2 linked regions of the Rosistilla oblonga genome follow. The protein of the gene in region 1 interacts with the protein of each later gene in a pairwise test. Links are inferred from orthologs where the notes say so. Each region holds a gene or a part of one and is shown on either strand. Other genes may lie near its edges.

Region 1 (4,202 bases):
GCCGACGAAATTCGTTGGGACCGCGATGCCGAGAAAAAAGAAGCTCAAGCCGCTGCGATTCTTGGTTCTCCCGAACCTAAAGAAGAACCGCTGCCCGGTTTTGGCGAAACGGAATCCGCCGGCGGCAGCAGCTGGGATAGCTTGGTAGAAAGCTTCGGAATCTCCGCTGCCAAGGAGCCCGAGCCGCAACCGCCAGCCGAAGAGCCTGCTGCTGCAGCGCCTCCCGCTGCGGAAAAACGCCCCTCGCGACCTGCTCGCCGCCAAGAACCTGCTGCTGGTTTTGGTCAGGGACTTGGTTTCGACGACGAACCGACGCGTAAATCCGAACCGACGGCTAAGGCTGAACCGGCCGCCAAGGCTGAACCGAAAGCCGAAGCGATCGATGATCTGGGTGACCTGCCAGGGTTTGGCAAATTGCCCGAAGAAAACAAAGAAGAGAAGGAATCGCCACGCGGGCGACGTGGTCGCGGCCGACGCGACGATTCGCGATCCCGCGACGACGACTCGCGCTCTCGCGATGCGGAACCAAGTTCTCGCAGCGAGGAATCGGAGTCGCGCGGTGAAGAGCCACGTTCTCGCCGCGATGAACCGCGAGCTCGTGGTGGGCGCGGCCGTCGAGGTGCTCGACGCGATGCGGCGCCTCGCGAGGAAGAACTGGTTCAAGAGGAACGCAGCGAAGCGAAGCCGCCGAAGCGAAAGTCGGACGATGGTGGACGCAAGAGCGACAGCGACAAGGGATCTCGCCGTTCGAAGGTCGACGATCTGCTGAACTTCTCCTCCTTCAACGACCTGCCCGAAGAACTCGAAGACATCGATCTGGTCGGCGACGAATCAGGCGATAGTGAAACTGCTGAGGCGGTTGTCGAGAGCCCCGAGTCGAGCGATTCCGAAGGCGACGAAGAGGCGCCAACTCGACGTCGACGTCGCGGACGACGCGGTGGACGGCGTCGCGGACGCGGCGGCAATAACGGCGGATCCGAAGAGACAAACGATTCGGGCGAAGCAGTCGAGGCTCGCGGGGACGAAGCATCCGCCGATGACGCGGAAGTTTCGACGCCGAAGGTCAGCGAATTCGATGACGACCACGAGGACTCCGACGAAGTGATCGCACTGCGTCGCGGCAATCGCCGTCGCCGTGGACGACGCGGGCGTGGCGGTTCGGGCGAAGGCCGTGAATCGGGCTCCGACCGCGAGGAATCGGGCAGCCGCGATGACGTGTCGGCTAAACCGGAAGCGGAAGTCCGCCAATCGTCGCGTCGCTCCGAAGCTGTCGATGACGAGGCTGCCGAAGACATCAAGCCGCGGCAACGCGACATTCCATCGTGGATCGAAACCGTCGATCTGTTGGTCCAACCCAACATCAACGCGCGTGGAAAACGCTCGGGGCCACCACGTGGTCGAACCGGCGGCGGACGCGGCCGGCGTCGCGACAGCGAATAATTGCTGTCAACCCTGTTTGACCTTCTTGGCGTGAAGGTCTAAAACGTGGGGCAGGCGTGGGAATCGCCGATTTGCTTTCAGATGGTGACCCTTGCGATGGGGAACCGTGAAATTGGTCAGGCCTTAACTGGAGCAGCCATAAGCGGGGTACCTTTGTGCAGGGGTTGCCATCCGGAAGCAAATCGAAGCGACCACGCCCGTCTCGCTTCTTGCGTCTCTTCAACAGCTCTGCACCGCGCGGCCCTTTCGGATGTCCGATACTCCCTCGACCGATGCGAAACATGTCGATGATGACAAGTACATCGTCGTCGCCCGCCGCTATCGCCCGCTGCAATTCGATCAACTGGTCGGCCAGGAGAACGCAACGCGGGCGTTGATGAACGCCATCGAAACCGGTCGCGTCGGCCACGCGTACCTGTTCACTGGGGCTCGCGGAGTCGGCAAGACCAGCACCGCTCGGATCTTCGCCAAAGCGTTGAATGCTCCCGAGGGACCGACCGCCACTCCCGATAATTCGTCCGATATCTGCCAAGCGATCGATGCTGGCGAGGATATCGACGTTCTCGAAATCGATGGTGCCAGCAATCGCGGTATCGATGAGATCCGCCAGTTGCGTGCGGGCGTTGGGATGCGTCCCAGCCGAGCTCGCTACAAGATCTACATCATCGATGAAGTTCACATGCTCACCCAGCAGGCGTTTAACGCGCTGCTGAAGACGCTCGAAGAGCCCCCCGAGCATGTGAAGTTCATCTTCTGCACCACCGATCCGGAAAAGATCCCGATCACGGTCCTCAGCCGCTGCCAGCGGTTCGATTTCGCTCCCGTGGAAACCGAAGCGATCCTCGCCCGGCTCGACGAGATCGTGAAGGCCGAGGGATGCGAAGCCGATCAGGACGCGCTGCGTTTGTTGGCTCGGCGTGCCGCCGGGTCGATGCGCGACAGCCAATCTCTGTTGGAACAGGTGCTCAGCTTTGCGACCGGTCGGATTACCGTCGACCAAGTCCATTCGATGTTGGGTACCGCCGACGACACTCGGTTGGCCGCTCTGGCGGTTGGGCTGATCGATCGCGATCCGGCAGCCGTTTTGAAGATGGTCGACGATGCTGTGATGGGAGGCATCGATGCCGGGCAGTTGGCCGAACAGCTGTTGGGCTATTTCCGCGACCTGATGACGGCGACGGTCGGTTGCGGTGTCGACATGCTTCGGCACGCCGCCCCCGCCTCGTACGACGACCTCGCCGCGCAAGGCAAGCAGTTGGGGATCCACACGATTTTGGTGATCGTGGGGATCATCGATCAAGCGATTTCGCGAATGCGCCAAAGTGTCCACAGTCGCGTTTTGCTGGAAGCCGCACTGGTGCAGATCTGCCGCTTGGCCGACCTGCAGGCGATCTCGGACGTCGTCGCCGGCTTGGGCCAAGTCCCCGCTGGTGGATCGGCAGCGAAGCCCGCCGCGGCAGCTGCTGGCGAAAAAAAAAACATTGAACCAGTCGCCAACCGACAGCTAGCATCCGCCACGCCGCCGGCTGAAGCTGCCAAACCAGCCGCCGTCGCCCCTTCGCCGACGCCAGCTCACGTCGCGCCATCGCCAGCCCCCGTCGCGCCGGCGCAAGTTGCTGCAACGCCAGCCCCCGCGGTTGCCCCAACGCCGGCTCCTGCGGCCGCTTCGCCCCCCTCGCGGCCTCAGCCCGTCGCGTCGGCTCCAGCCGCCCCCGCTGCAGCGGTAGCGGCTCCTGCGGCCGTTGCCACGGCGCCGGCTGCCAGTCCGGCTGCTCAGCCCGCGCAGAGCCCCCAGAATGCGACGGCGAGTCCCCCGGCGATCAAGCCGCTGCCGAGTGGCAGTTGGGATGCCGAACGGGTCAAAGCGGTTTGGCGTGGAGCGATCGAATCGTTGGACGACATGACGGCCAACTACGCCAAGAACGCTCAGCGTGTCGAACCGATGGGCGAAGGCTGTATCCGCGTCATCTTTTCGAGCGCCCGCAGCCTCGATAAGGCGAGTTGCGAGAAGCCCGAACGACGCAGTAAATTGGAAGGTGCATTGGCCGCGGTAGCGGGTCGACACGTACAATATGAGTGCGTGTTGGTCGAGGCTCCGCCGACGCAGAAACCGGTTCGTCGGGCGCTGACCAGTGCCGACCGAGCCCGTCGCCAGCGCGAGGTAGAGAACGAGCCGATCATCATGAAAATGATGGAGTTGTTCGACGCGGAAGTCGTTAAGGTGATTCCTCCTAAGGAAGAGTAGACCGGCGGTCGCAGGTCGCGTAAAACCGAAGCGTCGGGAAAGTCGTCGGGGCTTACCTTCGGCGGTCGATCGGCATCGCGGCTGCCACGTCGCTGCGGTCCGATGTCGGGCGAGCAGTTGGCGCTACGGCGGCGGCAAGCGTCGCCAATCCGATTGCGGCAACGACTGGCATCTTTCGCGCCAACACATCCACGCTATTCCATCTCCTAATCCACGGGCAAAACCGATTTATGTTCAAGGGACTGTCAGACATCGCATCGTTGATGCAACAGGCACAGAAGTTGCCGGCCAAGATGGAAGAGCTTAATCGCCAGCTGCAGGCGGAGCGTGTGACCGGATCTGCCGGGGGCGGAATGGTCACGGTCGAGATGAACGGCACGGGCGAGGTGACGGCGGTCCGGATCGAACAGGAATTGATCGATCAGGGGGACCGCGAAATGATCGAGGACCTGTTGCCCGCGGCGATCAACGAAGCCAACGGAAAGGCCAAGGCGAAGCAAGCCGAATCGATGCAGGG
Region 2 (6,420 bases), 950 kb from region 1 along the record:
CGACCGCATGGACCGATCGAACGTCGCACAACGCGTAATCGAGCGCGTTGCAACCGGCCGAGGTGATCATCACGATGTCGTCGCCGGGGCCAAGCCCTAACGCTTCGCGATCCAATCGTGGATCCTCCCAGCAGGTGTTGTAGATTAGCTGGTTTTGATGCACGAAATTGAACATCCGTTCGCTTATCCAGCGTCCGATCATGGTCGCGTTCCTAAACACTCGAGGGATGGGCTGCCGTTCACACAAGCGGCATCGTGCACGATCCCTCGACCGCTGGAAACCTTCAAATCCGAGCTTCGCAGAAAATTAAGCAAACCCTCTCGGCAACTAAACGCTGGCCCGCTCAAACGCTTTGTTTGCCACGCCCTACGGTGAAGATTGGATGAACGCCGGTCGACGCTTATCCGAATCGCGACGCTCGCGAAGAGAGCGATTACCGATCGATCGGAGCTTCCGTGGAGGCCATCGCTTGGCACCAAGCGGCGATCTTGTCGGGATCGATCTGTGAGTCGCGTCCGCCGCTACAGACGGCGCCGCGAATTCCCAGCAGGTCGGCTCCGAGTGACCTGAGTGAATCGACGTCCTGCAGCGCCAGCGATCCCGCCAACACCGTGCCGATTCCGTGTTGGCGACCCATCGCGATGACATCGGTTAACTGCCGGGGCGTTAACCAGTCCAATAACCGTCGCCCATCTTTGGTCGCTGTGTCGATCAGCAACCACCGGTGTTCCGTCTGAATCGCCAGTTCGGCGATCGTCTCGACGGGGGCGCAATCGGCCTCGGCATGGTCGGCATAAGCGACAGCCACGGAGGTTGTCGCGTCGGGCATCGCGGCTCGAAACCGTAACATCGCATCGCGGATTTGGCTGGCGCTACAAAGTCCCGCGGGGCCCGCTTTGGCAAACCGAATTCCCGCTGGCAACGCCAACCGATGCGACTGGAGTTCCCGCAATTCGCCACACGCGGCGCTGAACCCCAGTCCGGTCGGCTTCAGGCTCGCTACCCGTTGCAAGACGGCGTCGCTGCAGCGTCCCAACGCGCCAGCCTTGGGGTTCTTGAAATCGATGATCGCCAGCGGAAACTGGCAGGCGATTTTTGCTTCGGCAATCGAACGGACGCTGATCAGCAACGGTACCGCGTCGGTTCGCGCGATGCCGCCGACGGCTGGACTGGCGATTGGTAGGCCCGCTGATTTGTTGGTGTTCTGAAGCAAACCAAGCTCTTTCGTCGACGATCGATCTATAGGATAGCGGGCTCCTGGGCGAGCAGCGATTGTAACATGCCGCCGCGTTTTCCGTCTTGCCCCGGCGCTACGCAGCAAAGATCGAATCCAACGCCCGGCGACGCCGAATCAGTGTCGTACCGCCGCCAACGCCCAGCCGGACGGAATCGAAACGACAACCGAAGCAGATGGTTTTGGTTGTCGCCGTTGTTCGATGCGTCAGCCGTTCCGCTACGATGAATATTTCTTCTGCTGCACGCCGGGGGCCACTTTGGGACGCGTGATCAGCAGCTTGTACCGTCCGGGGCCCAGCAGATCGTCGATCCGATCTCGCAGTTCATTGTTGACCTGGACCTTGTACTTTTGGCTCCGCATCACGACTGCTTCGCCCGTCTTCAGGTGCATCGAGACCATCAGTTCCTGTCCGCCGGGATAACCGCGAAGGACCTCGCGAACGTGAGGCAACATCTCGTCGTGCGTCGTCTCGTCGAGATCGATCAAGATTCCGCGGGTGTATTTGGCGTCGAGTTCCTCCAGCGGCACCAATTCGTTGACGATCAAGTTGATCTCGTCGCCACCACCACGCCGATCGACGACACCGCGAACGATCAAGACGGCGTCGGGGACAACCATCTCGCCCATCTTTTGATAGCCGTCGGGCCAGAGGATGCAGCGAATCGGACCCTCGACATCCTCGAGGTCAAAGTTCGCATACTTCGACGGCGCACCGGGCTTTGGGTTTTTGGTGTGGGCGATTTTGATCGAACTCATCATTCCGCCGATGATCACTTCGGTGCGATCCTCGCACTCGATCAATTGGCTGGTTTTGTGCGTCCGGAAAGTGCTCAGCTTCTGTTCGAATTCGGCCAGCGGATGGCTGGTCAGGTAATATCCCAGCACCTCTTTTTCGGCCAGCATCGCTTGTCGTTCGGGCCAGTCTTCGACGTCGGGCAAGGCGTTGGTAGGATCCTTCTCCTCTTCCTCCTCGGTCGCGTCTTCAAACTCACCAAACAAGCTCTTCTGGCCACTCTTGCGATCGGCAAGCGCCGCCGCTCCGCTTTGCAAGGCGCGGTCCAACGCTGCGTGCAGTTGTCCGCGTTTGCCAAAGTCGTCCATCGCACCGGCTTTGATCAACGTTTCGACCGCCGCGCGATTACATCGTTGCGGATCGACCCGTTCGCAAAAATCGAAGATGTCTTTGAACGGCCCATTGGCGTGCCGTTCCTCCGCGATCGCGACCGCGGTCCCACCGCCGCAGCCCTTGATCGCCGACATGCCAAAGATGATCTTTCCGTCGGAAACCGAGAAGTCCGAATCGCTAACGTTGACGTTCGGATTAACGATCTCGATGTTCATCCGTTGGCAATCTTCCATGTGCTCGATAAGCGCATCCTTACGCTTAAAGTTCCGCCCGCTGATGTCGCTCGACAGCAACGCCGCCATGAACTCCACCGGATAGTGGGCTTTGAGATATGCGGTTTGGAAAGCGACAAGCGCATAAGCTGTCGAGTGCGACTTGTTGAAGCCGTAGCCAGCGAACTTTTGGATCATCACCCAAATGTCGTCGGCCTCTTTCTTCGTAAGCCCGTTGGCGATCGTCCCCTCGATGAACTTCTCGTGGTTCTGGTTGATCAGCGCTTCTTTTTTCTTACTGATCGCCTTAATACAGGTGTACGCGTTGGCCAGCGGAATGCCGCCCAAGCGGTTCAAAATCCGCATCACCTGTTCTTGGTAAACCATCACCGAGTTGGTTTCGGCGAGGATCTCTTCGAGCACCGGGTGCTTGTATTCGGGCTCTTCCTTGCCGTGCTTCACGTTCACGTAGGTATCGACCATACCGCCCTCCAACGGGCCGGGACGATACAACGCCGCTGTCGCGATGATGTCGTGGAAGCTATCCGGTTTCATCCGCTGCAACAGGTCGCGAATACCGCCGGATTCCAGCTGGAAAACACCTTTGGTTTCACCGCGCTGCAGCAGCGCGTAACTCGCTTTGTCGTCCAGCGGGAATTGCTGCGGATCGATCCGCTCGCCGGTCGTCTGTTCGATCAAATCGACCGCCTTGCTGAGGATCGTGAGGTTGCGAAGCCCCAGGAAATCCATCTTCAACAGACCGGCAGATTCCACGTCGTTCATCGACCACTGCGTGATCACGTCCTGCTTGCCCGGAACCCGGCCGATCGGCAGGTATTCCGACAGCGGTTTATCGGCGATCACAACCGCCGCTGCGTGGGTGCCGACGTTCCGCGCCAGTCCCTCGATCCGCATCGCTAGGTCCAACAGTTCGCGGACCTCCGAATCGCCGTCGTAAGTCTTCTGCAGCTCCTCGTTCTTTTCGAGCGCTTTGGCGATCGTGATCTTTAGTTCGTCGGGAACCATCTCGGTGATCTGGTTCACGCGAAACAGCGGGATCCCCAACGCGCGGCCTACATCTTTGATTGCCGCGCGAGCCGCCAAGGTTCCAAACGTACCGATCTGGCAAACGTTATCGTGTCCGTATTTCTCCTTCACGTAGTCGATTACTTCGACCCGGCGATCCTTGTCGAAGTCGACGTCGATATCTGGCGGCTCTTTCCGGTTTTCATCCAAGAACCGCTCGAACAGCAGATCGTATTTCAGCGGGCAGACGTGCGACAGATACAACGCATAACAAACGATCGCCCCTACACCGCTACCACGAACCGTCGCCCAGATGCCTTTGCTGCGGCCGTGTAATACAAAGTCCCATACGATCAAGAAGTAGGTCGGGAAACCGAGCTTGTCGATCACGCCCAGTTCGCGTTCGAGCCGCGCGTGCACCTCTTCGGACAGGTCGCCGTCATCTCCATCGGGCAGTCGGTCGCGGTCGCCCTTGTAACGGTCTTTCAGGCCCGTGATACACAGCTCACGCAGATATTGAGTCGCTGTCTTCCCCTCGGGAACTTCGAAATTTGGAAAGTAGAACTTGCCGAGGTTGAGTTCCAAGTTGACCGAATCGGCGATCTTCTGGCTGCGCGCAACAGCGTCCTCGAGTCCGGGGAACTTCTCGTACATCTGGTCGGGCGTACGCAGGAAGTACTGGTTCCCGTCCATCTTCATCCGCGACGTGTCGGTCCGGAAGCGGCCGGTGTTGATGCACAACATCACGTCCTGAGCTTCGGCATCGTCGGGATCGACGTAGTGGCAATCGCTGGTCGCGACGACGGGCAAGCCCATCTTGTTGGCGATATCGACGGCGCCGGCCAGTTGCTGGCGTTGGATGTCGACGCCGTTGTTCATGACTTCGATAAAGTAGCGATCGCCAAAAACGCGTTCGAACCAACTGGCGACTCCCATCGCCTCCTTCTCGATCTCTTCGGTCGAAGATCCCTTGAGGATCGCGCGGCTGAATTCGCTGCTCACGCAACCCGACAGACAGATGATCCCCTCGCTGAATTCCTCCAGGATCTGTTTGTCGATCCGCGGCTTGAAGTAGAACCCTTCTAGGCTCGCTTTGGAGGCCAGGCGGATGAGGTTCTGGAAGCCGGTTTTGTTCTGAGCTAGCAGCGTCAGGTGATAGCTGGCGTCGCGGCTGCCGCCACCAGAACCCTTGTCGAATCGGCTGCCCGGGGCGATGTAGGCTTCGTAGCCGACGATCGGGTTGATGTTGGCAGCTCTTGCCGTGCGGTAGAACTCAAGCGCACCGTGCAGGTTGCCGTGGTCGGTCAACGCCAGCGCATTCATGCCATGTTCGCTGCAACGTTGGACCAGTTTGGGGATCGAACTGGCACCGTCCAACAGGCTGTAGTGGCTGTGACAATGCAAGTGCGTAAATGGTCGAGCGTTCATGAATCCGATTCCCAGCAAAGGTCCTGCTTGACTTGTAACTGCAATGCCGCGCAGCGAAAACGCGGCCCAGAGCGTCTGGCGCGCGATACCGACTCTACGTTACGACTTCGTCGGCGAGATTTAAACCGGACTTGACGACGACGTTCAATCCATCCAATCGGGATCGGCCGCCTTGCGTATCATCGTGCCGATTTTGGCTTGTAGATCGATCATCCGTTGCCAAGCCGCATAGTCGATGACGACCTCTTGAGTCCGTTCATCGATCTGAGCGTGATCGATCAGTTTTTGCAGCCGCTGGTGCAGGAATTCGAGCACCTCGCACATCTGGGCTGCTTGGCTGGGAGATAACCGGTCGGGGATTTCCGGGGTTTCGATCATCCCCAAAGTCCCCGCCGACTCGCGATCGGTATTCCGTTCGCCGACTTCGAAATCGAGCGCCGAACTACCTTCGCCAGCGGAGAGGTCCTGAGTCATCGTCGCACCGATGTTCTTGTCGCTGGCCGCCTGCAGTGCCGCGACCCGGGCTGCGATCTGTTCCTCGGTTCCGACCAGCAGCATGCTGCGGCCAACCGAAACCAAATCGCCGTGCCGCAAGATCCGTAGATGGCTCTCCTGGCCATTGACCTTGGTGCCATTGGTGCTGTCCAGGTCGGTCAACACCAGCCGTTCATTGTCGTATTGGATCTTCAGATGACAGCGGCTGATCCGTTCATCGTTTAACTGGATCGTGTTCCCCTCTTCGCGCCCGATCGTTACGGGGGGGGCGATGTCGCGGAACACTTTCCCACGATCACTACCATGCAGAACTGTGAGCGTAACCTCGGTCATGTCGCCTGTTCCTGACTTGTGACCCAATCTGTACTGGCCGACAAAATGAACGTCGAAAAATTATATGTTTCCCCATTAGATTTTGGCATCCAGCGATCTACTGGGCAACTGTCCATCTTCAGCATTGATGATAAATTTCTCAGCAACTTCACCTACCCGCCCCCCGATCGACGCTGAACATGGAGAATTGTTGTTTCAACAAACGTCATTCCTGGCCAGGCAGGATCACCGATTTAACGATCTCTCCGTGGTGCATTCGCTCGAACGCCTGCTGCCATTGCCCGATTCCAAACGTCCCGCCAACGATCGGTTGAACGTCTAATTGTTTGGAGGTCAACAGGCTGATCACCCGTTCCCAGATCGGCCAATTGTGGCTGAAGCTCCCCTGCAATGTCACATTTTTTTGGACCAGTGGGTCGATCGAGAAGCCCAGCGGTTTGGGGCCCCAGCCGACTTTGGTGATCCATCCGGCGGGGCGGACCAATTCGATCGCCAATTGCAGCGTGCTGGAAACGCCCGCCGCATCGATCACGACGTCGACGCCCAATCCGTCTCCCTGGCG

What was found.
Region 2: the proteins of dnaX (region 1) and dnaE interact in binary tests that used the Escherichia coli proteins (3 or more experiments, as listed by UniProt). The link is inferred for Rosistilla oblonga from one-to-one orthologs.

The regions. Positions count from the first base shown.
Region 1 is NZ_CP036292.1:2,935,628-2,939,829, forward strand. Bases 1,239-4,187 are described here. They hold dnaX (DNA polymerase III subunit gamma/tau), read left to right. Parts: upstream 1,239-1,690; coding sequence 1,691-3,685; downstream 3,686-4,187. Other genes in these bases: CA51_RS10380 (hypothetical protein), read left to right, coding at 1,239-1,440; CA51_RS10395 (YbaB/EbfC family nucleoid-associated protein), read left to right, coding at 3,916-4,187. In the rest of the region: more of CA51_RS10380, read left to right, coding at 1-1,238; more of CA51_RS10395, read left to right, coding at 4,188-4,202. UniProt on the Escherichia coli protein: Part of the beta sliding clamp loading complex, which hydrolyzes ATP to load the beta clamp onto primed DNA to form the DNA replication pre-initiation complex.
Region 2 is NZ_CP036292.1:1,985,629-1,992,048, forward strand. What follows is about bases 1,255-5,345. They hold dnaE (DNA polymerase III subunit alpha), read right to left. Parts: upstream 5,031-5,345; coding sequence 1,455-5,030; downstream 1,255-1,454. Other genes in these bases: CA51_RS07085 (FHA domain-containing protein), read right to left, coding at 5,175-5,345. Outside these bases: CA51_RS07070 (BtaA family protein), read right to left, coding at 1-202; CA51_RS07075 ((5-formylfuran-3-yl)methyl phosphate synthase), read right to left, coding at 435-1,214; more of CA51_RS07085, read right to left, coding at 5,346-5,858; CA51_RS07090 (zinc-binding dehydrogenase), read right to left, coding at 6,064-6,420. UniProt on the Escherichia coli protein: DNA polymerase III is a complex, multichain enzyme responsible for most of the replicative synthesis in bacteria. This DNA polymerase also exhibits 3' to 5' exonuclease activity. The alpha chain is the DNA polymerase catalytic subunit.